DNA from 4 places in the Streptomyces angustmyceticus genome. Region 4 is predicted to be linked to each of the others. Evidence: riboswitches for the same ligand, from Rfam matches in the RefSeq annotation. Region 4 holds a riboswitch; each other region holds the start of a gene.

Region 1 (3,901 bases), 540 kb from region 4:
GTACAACTCAACCGCCGCGCGAAAGGCATCCGCATGCGTTCCGGGACCGGCCGACACCGTCGCCCCCGTCAGGCACCGGCCATCTTTGTCACGGCGGGAGTGACCGGCGCAGGGTTCGCCCTGCCGCTGCTCGCCGCGAGCGGCGCGCACGCCGCCGACACCACGACCTGGGACAAGGTCGCCCAGTGCGAGAGTGCCGGCGTCTGGAGCGCGGCCTCGGGCAACGGCTACTACGGCGGGCTGCAGCTCACCCAGGAGATGTGGGACACCTACGGCGGCGCGGCCTACGCCTCGCGCCCCGACCTCGCCAGCCGCTCCCAGCAGATAGCGGTCGCCGAGTCGATCCTCGACCACCGCGGCCCGGAGGTCTGGTCGGGCTGTGCCGACGGCGCCGGCCTGGTCAAGGACGGCCGCGCGCCCGAGGTCGACCCGGGCAGCACCGCCACTCCCTCCCCCGCCCCGTCGGACGACTCCGCCGACCCCTGGGACTCCTCCGGCACGCCGGGCGGCCAGGGATCCGCCGGTCAGGACTCCGGCCAGGACTCCTCCGGGGCGCACGACGAGACCGGCGGCAGCCAGGCCGATCCGGCGCCCTCGCCCGAGCCTTCGGACTCCGCCGGCTCCGACGACGGCCCCGGCAGCCGGCAGCCGTCGGGCTCCGCGACCCCGGGCGACCGGGACGAGGACCCGTCGCCGTCCGCCGACCCGTCCGAGGGCGGCAGCCGTCCGGACACCACCGGCACCCCGCACAAGGCGCCCACCCAGGGCAAGCACCGCGGCGACGCGGGCGACCAGGGCGCCGGCGACGACGACGGCCGGTCGGCCGGGGGCCGGCACGCCTCCCGCGGCGACGGCGCGCGGACGGACCCGGCGGCGGACGGCGCGTACACCGTGCGCCCCGGTGACACGCTGTCAGCCATCGCCTCGGCGCACCGGCTGCCCGGCGGCTGGCCCGCCCTCTACGACCGCAACGAGGGCGTCATCGGCACCGACGCGGACCTGATCAAGCCGGGCCAAAAGCTCGATCTCGGGCACAACGAAGGGTAATTCGCCTCCCTTCGCCCTCTTTTGGGAAAGTGAGACAAGGGTCTCGTTGACCGCGCTGAACCCCGGTGCGTCCGCCCTCGGCAAACCGGGGTTCACCTGCGGGTATGTGTCCGATCCGTGATCAAAAACGGTCAACTTGGTTCAGATGATGGGGTTTGAACCCCAAGGGCATTACTGCTTAACGTCAGGACCGCTCGCCAAAGCGGGCCCTTCGATCACACGCCGAATCCTGCCGGTGGTCGGAGGCAGCTGACGCGCAAGCGCCGAAGGCAGGAGCGGGGGACCCAAGGTACGTGCCGGCCCCGCCCGTGAAAGCGGGTCAACCGGCTTGGGGTGAAGCCACGTGCGCACGCGCACGCGGCCGGGCGATTTCTCACAGCCCGAACCCGACAGCTCACCTCGTAGGCGTCGGTGAGGAAACGAACGAACCATGCTGATCATCAAGGGCAAGCACCGTCGTCCGTCCAAGGCCGTCCGCGTCGCCACCCTCGCCGGCATCGCCGGTGCTGCCGTGGCCGTCCCGCTGATGGGCGCCACCTCCGCCTCCGCCGCCTCCGTCGCCACCTGGGACAAGGTCGCCCAGTGCGAGTCCGGCGGCAACTGGTCGATCAACACCGGTAACGGCTACTACGGTGGCCTGCAGTTCTCCAACTCCAGCTGGGCCGCCGCCGGTGGCACCCAGTACGCCCCGCGTGCCGACCTGGCCACCAAGTCCCAGCAGATCGCCGCCGCCGAGAAGCTCCTCGCCATCCAGGGCCCGGGCGCCTGGTCCTGCGCCGGCGCCGGCAACCTGACCGCCGGCGGCCCGGCCGCCGACGTCGACACCTCCGGCTCCTCCGCGCAGACCAAGTCCGCGCCCCAGCAGGACCAGGGCTCCACCAAGGCCGAGACGAAGAAGGCCCCGGCCGCCCCCGAGCAGCACGCCTCCCGCTCCACCGAGCGCAAGTCCATGGGCCACGGCAACTACACCGTCAAGGCGGGCGACACCCTCGCCAAGATCGCCAAGGCGCACGGCAGCGACTGGAAGTCCGTCTACAAGGCCAACAAGTCGGTCATCGGCGGCAACCCGAACCTGATCTTCCCCGGTCAGAAGCTCAACGTCTGAGTCCATCCCTCACCGGGAGGTGAGCGGGCCCGAGAGCGGCGGGCCCCCTCGCTCCGTGAGACCGGCCCCGCCCGGCGCGCCCTTCCCCCGAGCGCGCCGGGCGGGGTTCTCGCGTCCGGGCCCGGTGACCGGCGCGGTTCCACGCCCTTTCCCGTTCGGCGAACAATGTCCCAAAGGTCCGGTGAGCTGGTCCTTTGGGCTCTTCATTCCGTAATTCCGTCCCACGGAGCGGGCCAAGCGCAGGCGGACGACCCCGGGGCCGTTAGGCTCATGCGCAGAACGCCAGACATCCACGAAGGAGACAACGTGCCGTCCATCGACGTCGTCGTAGCCCGCGAAATTCTCGACTCGCGAGGTAATCCCACGGTCGAGGTCGAGGTCGGCCTCGACGACGGCAGCACCGGCCGTGCCGCCGTGCCGTCCGGCGCCTCCACCGGCGCCTTCGAGGCCATCGAGCTCCGTGACGGCGACCCCAACCGCTACCTGGGCAAGGGCGTGGAGAAGGCCGTCCTGGCCGTCATCGAGCAGATCGGCCCGGAGCTCGTCGGCTACGACGCGACCGAGCAGCGGCTGATCGACCAGGCCATGTTCGACCTGGACGCCACCGACAACAAGGGCTCGCTCGGCGCCAACGCCATCCTCGGCGTCTCCCTCGCCGTCGCGCACGCCGCCTCCGAGGCCAGCGACCTCCCGCTGTTCCGCTACCTCGGCGGCCCGAACGCGCACGTCCTGCCCGTCCCGATGATGAACATCCTGAACGGCGGCTCGCACGCCGACTCCAACGTGGACATCCAGGAGTTCATGATCGCCCCGATCGGCGCGGAGTCCTTCTCCGAGGCGCTGCGCTGGGGCGCCGAGGTCTACCACACCCTCAAGAAGGTCCTGAAGGAGCGCGGGCTGTCCACCGGCCTCGGCGACGAGGGCGGCTTCGCCCCGAACCTGGGCTCCAACCGCGAGGCCCTGGACCTCATCCTGGAGGCCATCAAGCAGGCCGGTTACGCCCCCGGCCAGGACATCGCGCTCGCCCTGGACGTCGCCGCCTCCGAGTTCTACAAGGACGGCTCGTACGAGTTCGAGGGCAAGACCCGCTCGGCCGCCGAGATGACCGAGTACTACGAGGAGCTGGTGGCGGCCTACCCGCTCGTCTCCATCGAGGACCCGCTGTTCGAGGACGACTGGGCCGGCTGGAAGGTCATCACCGACAAGCTCGGCGCCAAGGTCCAGCTCGTCGGCGACGACCTGTTCGTCACCAACCCCGAGCGCCTCGCCCGCGGCATCGAGGAGGGCTCCGCCAACGCGCTGCTGGTGAAGGTCAACCAGATCGGCTCGCTGACCGAGACCCTGGACGCCGTCGAGCTGGCCCAGCGCAACGGCTTCAAGTGCATGATGTCGCACCGCTCCGGTGAGACCGAGGACGTCACCATCGCCGACCTCGCCGTCGCCACCAACTGCGGCCAGATCAAGACCGGCGCCCCGGCCCGCTCCGAGCGCGTCGCCAAGTACAACCAGCTGCTGCGCATCGAGGAGATCCTCGACGACGCCGCGGTCTACGCCGGCCGCTCCGCCTTCCCGCGGTTCCGCCACGGGAGCTGACCGACGGCGGCCCGCCGCCCCGCCGGACCGGGTCGGCAAGGGCTGAACGGGCGAGACAACCGCCCAGCACCCCGTACGTCCCCGGCAACGGTCCCGTACCGTTGCCGGGGACGCGTCTGCTTCAGCAGTCAGGCGTCCGTCAGTGAAGGGGAGACG
Region 2 (3,901 bases), 2.3 Mb from region 4:
GGAGCGGGCCCAGGCCCAGCTGGAGCGCGAATGGCTGGACCGGCTGGCCACGGTCAGCGGCCGCGCCGACGAACTGTGCCGTTTCGCCGTCCTGTTCGGCGACCCGCAGCTGGCGCTGTCCGCCGTGCAGCGCGTTCTGGACATCACCCCCGAGGAGGTGCAGGCGGTCGCCAAGGCCCGGCTGCGCCCCGACAACCGCGCGGTGCTGGTCTACGAGCCCACCGAGCCGACCGACGCCGCCGACACCGAGGAAGGGGAGGCGGACCAGTGAGCGACGCCACCACCCACGCCGATTCCCCCGTGAGCAGCATGGACTTTCACCCGCAGCCCCGTGGCGGCGCGCCCAGGCCGTGGGCCTTCCCTGCCCCCGACCGCAGCCACCTGCCCAACGGGCTGACCCTCCTGACCAGCCACCGCCCCGGCCAGCAGGTCGTCGCCGTCGAGATCAACCTCGTCGCGCCGCTGGACGCCGAACCCGAGGGCCTGGACGGCGTCGCCACGATCATGGCGCGCGCCCTGTCCGAGGGCACCGACCAGCACGACGCCGAGGAGTTCGCCGCCGAGCTGGAGCGCTGCGGCGCCACTCTGGACGCGCACGCCGACCACCCCGGCGTACGGGTCTCCCTGGAGGTGCCGGCGTCCCGGCTGCCGCGCGCGCTCGGCCTGCTCGCCGACGCGCTGCGCGCCCCCGCCTTCCCGGAGAGCGAGGTCGAGCGGCTGGTGCGCAACCGTCTCGACGAGATCCCGCACGAGCTCGCCAACCCGGCCCGGCGTGCGGCGATGGCGCTGTCCAAGGAGCTGTTCCCGGCCACGTCCCGTATGTCGCGGCCGCGCCAGGGCACCGAGGAGACCGTCGGACGCATCGACGCCGCGGCCGTCCGCGCCTTCTACGACGCCCATGTGCGGCCCGCGACGGCCACCGCCGTCATCGTCGGTGACTTCACCGGCGTCGACCTGGAGGCCGCGCTCGCCGAGACGCTCGGCGCGTGGAGCGGCTCGACGGCCGAGCCGCTGAAGGCCTCGCCGATCGTCGCCGACGACACCGGCCGCGTGGTGATCGTGGACCGGCCCGGCGCCGTCCAGACGCAGCTGCTCATCGGCCGCATCGGTGCCGACCGGCACGACCGGGTGTGGCCGGCGCAGGTCCTCGGCACCTACTGCCTGGGCGGTACCCTCACCTCCCGTCTGGACCGCGTGCTGCGGGAGGAGAAGGGCTACACCTACGGGGTGCGCGCCTTCGGCCAGGTACTGCGCTCCACCGCTCCCACGTCCCCCGAGGGCGCCACGGGCGCCTCACTGCTCGCCATCAGCGGCTCGGTGGACACCGCCTCCACCGTCCCGGCGCTCGACGACCTGTGGAACGTGCTGCGCACCCTTGCGGCAGAGGGGCTGACGGACGACGAGCGGGATGTCGCCGTGCAGAACCTCGTCGGGGTCGCGCCACTGAAGTACGAGACCGCGGCGGCCGTCGCGGGCACGCTCGCCGACCAGGTGGAGCAGCACCTGCCGGACGACTTCCAGGCGCAGTTGTACGTGCGGCTCGCGGAGACCGGCACGGTCGAGGCGACCGCGGCGGCGGTCAACGCCTTCCCCGTGGACCGGCTGGTGACGGTCCTGGTGGGCGATGCGGCGCAGATCGCCGAGCCCATCAAGGCGCTGGGCATCGGCGAGGTGACGGTCGTCGGCGGCTAGGCCACCGTGTGACGGCAGGTCACATATCGACAAAGCAACTCCCGTGGCGATGGTCCGCCACGGGAGTTGCCGTATGTCCGGTATATCGCTGCCCACACCTCGGTTCTTGTGGGATCCCGCACAAAAAAGCGGATCTGTTTGCCGATTGAAAGTTGCCACGTTTAGCGTCGGTCCGGCTGTTCGTCACAAGTCCGCCACAACCGTGGCACCGGACAGTCATCGCCGAGTCCCCGTACGGTGCGAGCCAGGGGAGCCGGGGACCCAGAGTCCCTTGGGGTGAATCGGACTCCCCTCCGGAGGAGCCCGTAGGAGACCTTCCTGCTCCGAACCCGTCAGCTAACCCGGTAGGCGAGAAGGAGGGAAAGGACAAGCCCGTACATGGCGTTCATCCGTGCCACCGGGAAGCACCGTCGTGCGAGCCGCCCCGCTCGGTCGACCCGCAACATCGCCGGCATAGCCACCCTCGCGGCCGGCGGCGTCGTCGCCTCCGTGGCCTCGCCGGCGCTGGCGGCCACGGACCAGGCGCGCACCCACGACACCGGTCTGCAGCAGGCCGTCGTGCTCGGTGACGAGCTCGCCAACCACGTCGCGGCCCAGGCCGACGCGCAGCAGGCCGAGGCGGAGGCCGCAGCGGCGAAGGCGAAGGCCGAGGCCGTGGCCAAGAAGCAGGCCGAGGAGGCCAAGCGACGCGTCGAGGCCGCCCGCAAGGCCAAGGAGCGCGCCGCCCGGGAGGCGGAGCGCAAGCGCCTCAACACCTTTGTCGCCCCCGTGGCCGACTCCTACGTGTCCACCTCGTACAAGGCCTCCAGCGGCCTGTGGTCCTCGGGCAGCCACACCGGCATCGACTTCCACGCCGCCTCCGGCACCTCCGTCCACGCCGTCGGCACGGGCACCGTCGTCGAGGCCGGCTGGGGCGGCTCCTACGGAAACAACATCGTGATCAAGATGAACGACGGGACGTACACCCAGTACGGTCACCTGTCGTCGCTCGGCGTCTCCGTCGGCCAGCACGTGACCCCGGGCCAGCAGATCGGCCTCTCCGGCGCCACCGGCAACGCCACCGGCCCCCACCTGCACTTCGAGGCCCGCACCGGTGCCGACTACGGCTCGGACATCGACCCCGTCGCCTACCTGCGCTCGCACGGCGTCAACGTCTGACCCGGAGCCCCGTCGGGCACCGCGCCCCGAGGGGCCCGAGCCGCACGAGCGTCCGCCCGAAGCCCCGGCTCCCCGGCCGGGGCTTCGGCGTGCCCGGCACGCGGCGGGTGCGCCCCCGATACGCCGCACGGCCCGCGCCTTCTGGCCAAAAAATATCCATGAATAATCGGAGTCCGTCGGAAAAGCCGTTCCGGTCGAATAGAGTCACGGAAAAGTCGCCGACCGGCGGCGTTTCGAGGGGATTACGGCGGAGGCACGGAAGATGCGAGGCCATATTTCCGCGCATGCGGTGTGCACGGCGATTCGCGACGACATCGTCTCCGGCGCGCTGGCGCCGGGGAGCCGGCTGATCGAAGAGATCCTGGCGGCCCGCTACGGCGTCTCCCGGGTGCCGGTCCGTGAAGCACTGCGCACCCTGCAGTCCGAAGGGTTCGTCACCACCCGCCATCACGCGGGCGCCTGCGTCGCCGAGCCCACCGAGCAGGAGGCCGCCGACCTCCTCGACGTCCGGGCCCTGTTGGAGCCGCTGGGCGCGGCGCGCGCGGCCGCCCGCCGCAGCCCCGCGCACCTCAAGGTGCTCCGTGGCCTGGTGCGGCTCGGCCGCGAGCGGGCCCGGCACGGCAGCCCCGCGGATCTGCGCCAACTGGACGGCTGGTTCCACGAGACGCTGGCCCAGGCGGCCGGCAGCCCCAGCCTGACCGCGTTGCTGACCCAGTTGCGGCGCAAGATCGAGTGGATGTACGCCGTGGAACTGCCCGCCCGTACGGGGGAGTCGTGGGACGAACACGGTGCGGTGCTGGACGCGGTGGCCCGGGGGGACGCGGAACGGGCTCGCGCCCTGATGGCGGCCCATGTCGAGCGCTCGCTCCCGGTGTACCGGCTCCGGCGCCCCGCCGAGACGGAGACGGGGGAGCCGAAGGCGCCCCGGGTGAGGAATCCGAAACCGCCCGTCAACACGGCGCGCGCCCGCTCTTAACAAGACCCACGTATACAAAGAAGTGCAGAATGGCTCAGGGAGAGCGCGATTCGGCGTTCCTGTTTCCGCTGTCCG
Region 3 (3,901 bases), 1.1 Mb from region 4:
CGACAGGACGCCGGTGGGAGCCCGGCGAGGGCGGGGAGTCGGCCGCCTGGAGGAGGACGCTAAGCCTGCGGGTCGCGGCGACGAGTCCCCTTGCCCGGGATTGTTCGCTTTCGACCGTGGATGGTGCGTGGGTGACCGTGGCGCCGTGGTCACGCGGCCGGGAGCGGGTCCGGCCTGACCGAAGCGGCGATTGCGGACGCCCTGCCGGAAGGGCCGTGCTATGCGGCGGCTACGATCCGACACTATGGACGTAGTAATCAATATCTTCGTCGGCCTGCACATCATCGGCATCGCCTCGCTGCTGGGCGGTTTCCTGACCCAGATGAAGGCGATGGGCGCGGGCACCGCCCGCTTCGTGCCGGCGATGCTGCACGGCGCGCTGACGATGCTGGTCACCGGCATCGTGCTGGTCGGCCTCAACCAGGCCGAGGGCCACAGCCTCAACACCGTCAAGCTCGGCATCAAGATGGCCGTTCTGGTGGTCATCCTGGCGCTGGTCTACGTCAAGCGCGACGAGGAGAAGGTCGACGCGCCGCTCTTCGGCGCGGTCGGCGCGCTGACGGTGGCCAACATCTTCATCGCCGTGCTCTGGACCTGAGCGCGGTGGGCGGCCGGCCGGGTTCCGGCCGCCGGGCGGACGGCCCCGCCACAGCACACCGCGCGGTCCTCGCCCTCCTCGCCGGAAGGGCGGGGGCCGCGCGGTGGCGTGTGGGGGGTGGCCGTGGGGGGTGGTTCGGAGGGGGCGCGGGGCCGGGGCTCAGCCCGGGCGGACGCTCCCGTAGATCGGCATGTAGTAGATCGACTCCTCCCGGACACTGGCGCCCGGGTGCGGTGCGTGGATCATCTTGCCGCCGCCTATGTACATGCCGACGTGGCTGATGTCGTCGTAGAAGAAGACCAGGTCACCGGGCTTGAGGTCCTTGGTGGCGACCCGCTGGCCGACCTTGACCTGGTCCCAGGTGGTCCGCGGCAGGCTGACGCCGGCGGCCTTCCACGCGGCCTGGGTCAGCCCCGAGCAGTCGTAGGAGCTGGGCCCGGTCGCGCCCCAGACGTACGGCTTGCCCATCTGGGCGCGGGCGAAGGCGAGCGCCTTCTCGGCCTGGCTCGACGACGGTCCGGCGGACGAGCCGTCGTCGGCGCCGCCACCGCTCTGCCCGCCCCCGTCGTGCTGCTGCTGCCGCTCGCGCTCCTGCTGCTTGCGGGCCTCCTCCTCGGCCTTGCGCTTGGCCGCGGCCTCCTTCTTGCGCTCCAGCTCCGCCAGCCGCGCCTTCTCCTGGGCGGTCAGCCGGGACAGCAGCTGCCGGGCCTCGGCCAGCTTCGCCTGGACGGACTGCTTGGACTCCTTGAGGGACGCCTGCGAGGTCTGCAGCCGCTCCAGGCTGTGGGTCGCCTCCGCCCGCTGCCGGGCCGCCGCCGCCTGCTGCTCCTGGTAGTCGGAGACGGCCTGCTTCTGCCGGCCGGTCAGCCGCTCCATGAGGTGGCTGCGGTCGAAGAACTGCTGCGGGTCCTTGGCCAGCATCAGCTGCGCCGTCGGGTTCATGCCCCCGGTGCGGTACTGCGCCGAGGCGAACGTGCCCAGCCGGCGCCGGGACTCGTTCATCTCCTCGGCCCGCTTGGCGGCGGCGTCGAGCAGCTTGTCGACGGTGTGGCGCTGGGTCTCGGCCCGCTCCTTGGCGGCGTTGTACTTCTGGGTGGCCACCTCGGCCTGGCGGTAGAGGCCGTCGACCTTCTGCTTGACCTCTTCGATGGTGGGCTTGGGCGCCCGGGGGGCCGCGTCGGCGGACTGCGAGAGCAGCGTGGCCGAGGCGAGGGCGGCGGAGGTGAGCCCGACCGCCGTTCGTCGTCCTCCGGGCGAGGTGAGAATGCTGGTGCGCGGCTTGCGATGCGACGCCAAGGCCGGCGACTCCTTCCGTGGACCGCCTACCGGGTTAGCTGTCGGGTTCGGGCGGTGTCGCTGACGGAAGGCTTGCCCTACGGTCCGGATGTCCGCGGACGGCGGCTGTCCGGACCGATTCACCCCGGTGGTGCTGGTGGGTCCCCGGCTCCGGGTGCCCGAGGGCAGGGCCGGACTCGGCGTGGGCGGCCCGTGCGGACCTGTCGTCCACGGGGAGGCGGGCTGCCTGAGCGAGGACGTTAGCCAACTCGTGTGGCTCCTGTGAAGGCTGATGTTCGATATGCCCGAAACCTTTTCGTGACCTGAACGCGATGCGGGGGTTGTCGTGACAGATGTCGGTTTCGGGTAGACGAGCCGCCGACCGGTCCGCGCACCTCCCGGCCGCCTGACCTGCCGCGGTGCCACGGCCCGCCCCCGGAGCGGCCCGCATCGGGCGACTCAGCGGCGGGCTGTCGGTGCGGCGGCCTAGACTCGGTGGGCGATGAGCAGCCTCTTTGACGACAGCTTCCTGGCGGACCTCGGCCACAAGGACGAGGGGGAGCCCCCGCCGCCCCCCGAGGACGAGCACGGCCCGGCCCCGGAGGAGATCCCCGCCGACCTCTTCGGCGGGAGGTTCGACGCGCCCCCGCCCCAGGAGGCGTACTACCGCGACGGCGCCGCCCGCCCCGCCATCGACCCCGCGGCGCTGCTGGAGGGGCTCAACGACGAGCAGAAGGCCGCCGTGGTGCACACCGGCGGCCCGCTGCTGATCGTCGCCGGCGCCGGCTCCGGCAAGACCCGGGTGCTCACCCACCGCATCGCTCATCTGCTGGCCGAGCGCCATGTCCACCCCGGCCAGATACTCGCGATCACCTTCACGAACAAGGCCGCCGGCGAGATGAAGGAGCGCGTCGAGGAGCTGGTCGGCCCGCGCGCCAACGCCATGTGGGTCTCCACCTTCCACAGCGCCTGCGTCCGCATCCTGCGCCGCGAGTCCAAGAAGCTGGGCTTCACCTCGTCCTTCTCCATCTACGACGCCGCCGACTCCAAGCGCCTGATGGCCCTGGTCTGCCGCGATCTGGACCTGGACCCCAAGCGCTACCCGCCCAAGTCCTTCAGCGCGAAGATCTCCAACCTCAAGAACGAGCTCATCGACGAGGAGACCTTCGCCGGGACGGCTGCCGATGGTTTCGAGAAGACGCTGGCCGAGGCGTATGCGATGTACCAGGCGCGGCTGCGCGAGGCCAACGCCCTGGACTTCGACGACATCATCATGACCACGGTCAATCTGCTCCAGGCCTTCCCGGACGTCGCCGAGCACTACCGCCGCCGCTTCCGCCACGTCCTCGTCGACGAGTACCAGGACACCAACCACGCCCAGTACACCCTCGTCCGCGAGCTGGTCGGCCCCGCCGAGGACGCCGCCGAACTGTGCGTCGTCGGCGACGCCGACCAGTCGATCTACGCCTTCCGCGGCGCCACGATCCGCAACATCCTCCAGTTCGAGGAGGACTACCCGGACGCGACGACGATCCTGCTGGAGCAGAACTACCGCTCCTCGCAGACGATCCTGTCCGCCGCCAACGCCGTCATCGAGCGCAACGAGAACCGCCGCCCCAAGAACCTCTGGACGCAGGCGGGCGCCGGCCCCAGGATCACCGGCTACGTCGCCGACACCGAGCACGACGAGGCGCAGTTCGTCGCCGACGAGATCGACCGGCTGACGGACGCCGGCGACGCCAAGGCCGGCGACGTCGCGGTCTTCTACCGCACCAACGCCCAGTCCCGTGTCTTCGAAGAGATCTTCATCCGGGTCGGGCTGCCCTACAAGGTCGTCGGCGGGGTGCGCTTCTACGAGCGCAAGGAGGTCCGCGACGTCCTCGCGTACCTGCGGGTGCTCGCCAACCCCGAGGACACCGTCCCGCTCCGCCGCATCCTGAACGTCCCCAAGCGCGGCATCGGCGACCGCGCCGAGGCGATGATCGACGCCCTGTCGGCGCGCGAGAAGATCACCTTCCCGCAGGCGCT
Region 4 (3,901 bases):
ATGGCGGGGATTCCCACGGCGGCGGTGGCCGCCACCGGCCTCCTAGGCGGCTACGCCACCGCCCGCTGGACCAAGAAGCGGCCGGTCGGTGGGGTGGTGCTGGCTGTGGCCGGGGTGGTGGCGGCCAGGGAGTGGCGGCGGAAGGCGGGGAACGCGACGGCGGGGGCGCTGGGTGGGGCGTATGTGGTGGCGTTTGCCGGGTCGCATCCGTTGGCCGGGAAGATCGGGGCGTGGCCCTCGGTGTGCGCGGTGGCGGGTGGGATGGCGCTCGCCTCGTGGGTGGCGGTGGATCGCCGGAAGTAGGGCGGGGGCGGAGAGCAGATACGAAGAGGGGAGGGGCGGGCCGGCGAGGCCACGCCCCTCACCTGTCTCGTGGTTCAGGCCGACGCCTCCGTGAGGATGGTCAGTTCGGCGTCGCTGAGGGTCAGGTCGGTCATGGCGAGGAGGGCCGGGAGCTGGGCCACGGTGCGGGCGCTGGCGATGGGGGCCGCGACGGTGGGCTGGGCGGCGAGCCAGGCGAGGGCGACGGTGGCGGGTTCGACCTGGTGGGTGGTGGCGACGGTGTCGAGGGCCTGCAGGACGCGGAGGCCGCGGTCGGTGGCCAGGTGCTTGGCGGCCGCGCCGGAGCGGGCGCTGTCGGTGGGCGTGTCCGGGCGGTACTTGCCGGTCAGGAAGCCGGAGGCGAGGGCGTAGTACGGGACGGCGGCGACGCCGTGGCGGGCGGCGACGTCGGCGAGTTCGCCCTCGTAGGTGTCGCGGGAGACCAGGTTGTAGTGCGGCTGGAGGGCGACATAGCGGGCCAGGCCCTCGCGGGCGGAGAAGTCCAGTGACTCCTCCAGGCGCTTCGCCGAGATGTTGGACGCCGCGATCTCGCGGACCTTGCCGGCCCGGACGAGGTCGTCGAGGGCGGTGAGGAACTCCCCGACCTCGACCGACTCGTCGTCGTAGTGGGTGTAGTAGAGGTCGATGTAGTCGGTGCGCAGACGGGCGAGGGAGAGGTCGACCGCGGACTTGATGGTGGCGGCGGACAGGCCCTTGAGGTCCGGGTGGGCGCCGACCTTCGTGGCGATGACGACCTCGGAGCGATTGCCGCGGGCGGCCATCCAGTTGCCGAGGACCGTCTCGGACTCGCCGCCCTTGTTGCCGGGGACCCAGGCCGAGTAGACGTCGGCGGTGTCGACGAAGTTGCCGCCGCCGGCCGTGTAGGCGTCGAGCACGGCGAAGGACTCGGCTTCGTCGGCCGTCCAGCCGAAGACGTTGCCGCCGAGGGACAGCGGGGAGACGGAGAGCGAGCCGAGGGCCCGGCGGCTGTGCGGAGTGTGTGTCGCGGTCATGCGTGGCGGCAGCGCCGGGGGCAGCGGATTTATTCCCTCCGCTCTCGCCCCCGGCGTCAACTCCCGTCAGGCGTTCACACGTTGATGCCGTGGTCGCGCAGCCAGGGCATGGGGTCGATCGGGTCGCCGGCGCCGGGGCGCACCTCCAGGTGGAGGTGCGGCCCGGTGACGTTGCCGGTGGCGCCGACGCGGCCGATGACATCGCCCGTGCCGACCTTGCCGGACGTCTTCACCATCGAGGACAGGTGGCAGAACCAGAGCTCGGTGCCGTCGTCGAGCGTGAGCACGATGCGGTAGCCGTACGAGCCGGCCCAGCCGGCCTGGGTGATGGTGCCGGAGTGCACGGCCTTGACGGGAGTGCCGGTCGGTGCGGCGAAGTCCTGTCCGGTGTGGTCCGCGGCCCAGCGGTCGCCGGCCTGGCCGAAGCTCGCGGTGAGGGTGAACGACGAGACGGGGGCCATGAAGTTCTTCGCCAGCTCGGCGAGGCGGGCGGCCTCCGCCTTCTTCCGGGCGGCTTCCTCGGCCTCGCGCTTGGCCTCCATCTCGGCCGCCTTCTTGGCTGCGGCGGCCTTCTCGGCCGACTTCTGGTGGGCGGCGGCGTCCTTCTCGGCGGCCTTGAGGGCGGCGTGTTCGGCGGACTCGCGGGCCTCCTGGTCGGCGGCGTCCTTCTGCGCGTCGGCCTGCTGGAGGATGCGGCTGCGCAGCGCCTCGCCGGCGTCCGCGCCGGAGCCCGTGCGGGCGGCCCGGGTGAGAGGCCCGGCGGCCGACGCGTCCGTGCCGGCGTCCCCGGCCGCCGCGGAGTCGGAGTCCGTGTCCGATATGAGGTCGCCGACGCCGGGGAGGGACGCGGCGTCCGGCAGTGTGCCGGCGAGGTCGTCGGCCATCCCGCCGACGTCGGGCATCGAGATCGGCACCGGCGGACGGCCCTCGGCCGACGCCATGCCGCCGGCCCCGACCGCGGCGATGACGCCGACGCCCAGGACCGTGCCGCCGCGGCTGAGTCCGCCGCCGCGCTGCTTGGCCACCCGGTGCTTGCCGCGGACCGGACGGACGGAATCCTCGGTGGGATTCCACTCCTCCCACGGCCCGTCGTTGCCGCCCTCCGCCCCGCCGGGGCCGGGGAAGGCACCCCGGTCGTCGAGCTCGTAGGCGGACGGACCCTCGGGGGCAGGACTGTTGGACGCCACGGAGGCGCTCTCCTTTCCTTCCTTCTCGCCTACCGGGTTAGCTGACGGGTTCGGAGCAGGAAGGTCTCCTACGGGCGCCCGCTGGCGGAGAGCGTCCGATTCACCCCAAGGAAGTGGTTCCCCGGTTCCCTGGTGCAGTTCGAGGTGCTGGAGGTGCGTGAAAAGCGCATGCGGGATTCGGCGTCGGCGCACGGTGCCGCCTCTGGCGACGGCTGGGACGACCGCGCTGCGTTATCGGACAGTAATAGAGATCGCAGCCGAATTCCAAGCCTTCCCACGATTCCTTAGCGGCCGCGCACGAGCCGTGGCATGGACTTTTTCGGCCGGGACGGCGGCAAACCGGGCGAGTCGACCGCGCGACGCTAAACGATCTCGCGTTGATTGTGCGTCAGTTGTTATGCGGAGGGGTGCCCCTCGGTTACGGAACGTGAGAGCAGTAACGTCGGATCATGGTCGTCAACGTCGGGAACACCGGGAACGTCGCGAGGGCTGCCGCCGGCACCTGGGGAGTGGCGGAGCGGTACCGGGAGTTCTCCTGGCGTCGGGCGCGCGGGCGGTCCGCGGCGCACGAGGAGCTGAGCGCCCGGATCGGCCAGGACCCCGAGCTCTGCGATCTGCTGTCGGGGTCGCTGCCGGCCGGTGCCGGCCAGCAGCCCGACCTCCTGCTCGCCGCCGTCCGCTACCTCGACGGCCCGCACGCCGAGCTGGGGCCGCGCGGCGACGTGGCGTACGGCCGCTGGCGCGAGTGGACGGTCCGGCACTGGGACGAGGTGCGCGCCGTGATCATGCAGCGCACCGCCCGGTCCGACGAGCCGGCCCGCTGCGCGACCCTGCTGCCGCTGCTCGCCCGCCTGCCGCAGCCGCTGGCCCTGCTGGAGGTCGGCGCGTCGGCGGGGCTGTGCCTGTATCCCGAGCGCTACCGCTACCGCTACGACGGCGACGTGGACGGCGGGAACCGGGGCGGCCCCCGGGAGGACGCTCCCCGAGGCGGCGCCCTCCTGGCCGAGGTGGGGCCGCCGGAGAGCCCGCTGGTGCTGGAGTGCCGTACGGGAGGGGCGGCCGACGCGCTGCCCGTGCCCGGCCGGCTGCCCCGGATCGCCTGGCGGGCCGGTATCGACCTCGACCCGCTCGACCCGGTCGCCGACGCCGACGATCTGCGCTGGCTGCAGGCGCTCGTCTGGCCGGGCGACGGGGCGCGGGCCGCCCGGCTGGCCGCGGCCGTCGAGGCGGTACGGCCGGTGCCGCGGCCGCGGATGGTGCGCGGCGACCTGCTCCACGAACTGCCGTCACTCGCCGCCGAGGCGCCGCCCGGGGCGACCCTGGTCGTCTTCCACAGCGAGGTGCTGTCCGGCCTGTCGCCCGCCCGCCGCGAGGAGTTCG

The links. Region 4 has a riboswitch for cyclic di-AMP ahead of K7396_RS19520 (M23 family metallopeptidase). Riboswitches for the same ligand answer to the same signal wherever they lie in the genome.
Region 1: linked by a shared signal. The riboswitch ahead of K7396_RS22030 (transglycosylase family protein) and the one ahead of K7396_RS19520 (M23 family metallopeptidase) in region 4 are both predicted to bind cyclic di-AMP.
Region 2: linked by a shared signal. The riboswitch ahead of K7396_RS09450 (M23 family metallopeptidase) and the one ahead of K7396_RS19520 (M23 family metallopeptidase) in region 4 are both predicted to bind cyclic di-AMP.
Region 3: linked by a shared signal. The riboswitch ahead of K7396_RS14485 (C40 family peptidase) and the one ahead of K7396_RS19520 (M23 family metallopeptidase) in region 4 are both predicted to bind cyclic di-AMP.

The regions. Positions count from the first base shown of each region.
Region 1 is NZ_CP082945.1:4,883,445-4,887,345, forward strand. Features, by position in the region: gene K7396_RS22025 (transglycosylase family protein) at 100-1,047, shown strand; cyclic di-AMP (ydaO/yuaA leader) riboswitch at 1,299-1,470, shown strand; gene K7396_RS22030 (transglycosylase family protein) at 1,478-2,152, shown strand; gene eno (phosphopyruvate hydratase) at 2,423-3,745, shown strand.
Region 2 is NZ_CP082945.1:2,066,721-2,070,621, reverse strand. Features, by position in the region: gene K7396_RS09460 (M16 family metallopeptidase) at 1-271, shown strand, start outside; gene K7396_RS09455 (M16 family metallopeptidase) at 310-1,692, shown strand; cyclic di-AMP (ydaO/yuaA leader) riboswitch at 1,903-2,058, shown strand; gene K7396_RS09450 (M23 family metallopeptidase) at 2,071-2,850, shown strand; gene K7396_RS09445 (GntR family transcriptional regulator) at 3,113-3,826, shown strand.
Region 3 is NZ_CP082945.1:3,237,934-3,241,834, reverse strand. Features, by position in the region: gene K7396_RS14490 (hypothetical protein) at 245-598, shown strand; gene K7396_RS14485 (C40 family peptidase) at 758-1,894, opposite strand; cyclic di-AMP (ydaO/yuaA leader) riboswitch at 1,903-2,086, opposite strand; gene pcrA (DNA helicase PcrA) at 2,376-3,901, shown strand, end outside.
Region 4 is NZ_CP082945.1:4,346,480-4,350,380, reverse strand. Features, by position in the region: gene K7396_RS19530 (hypothetical protein) at 1-303, shown strand; gene K7396_RS19525 (aldo/keto reductase) at 378-1,334, opposite strand; gene K7396_RS19520 (M23 family metallopeptidase) at 1,409-2,521, opposite strand; cyclic di-AMP (ydaO/yuaA leader) riboswitch at 2,533-2,678, opposite strand; gene K7396_RS19515 (DUF2332 domain-containing protein) at 2,971-3,901, shown strand, end outside.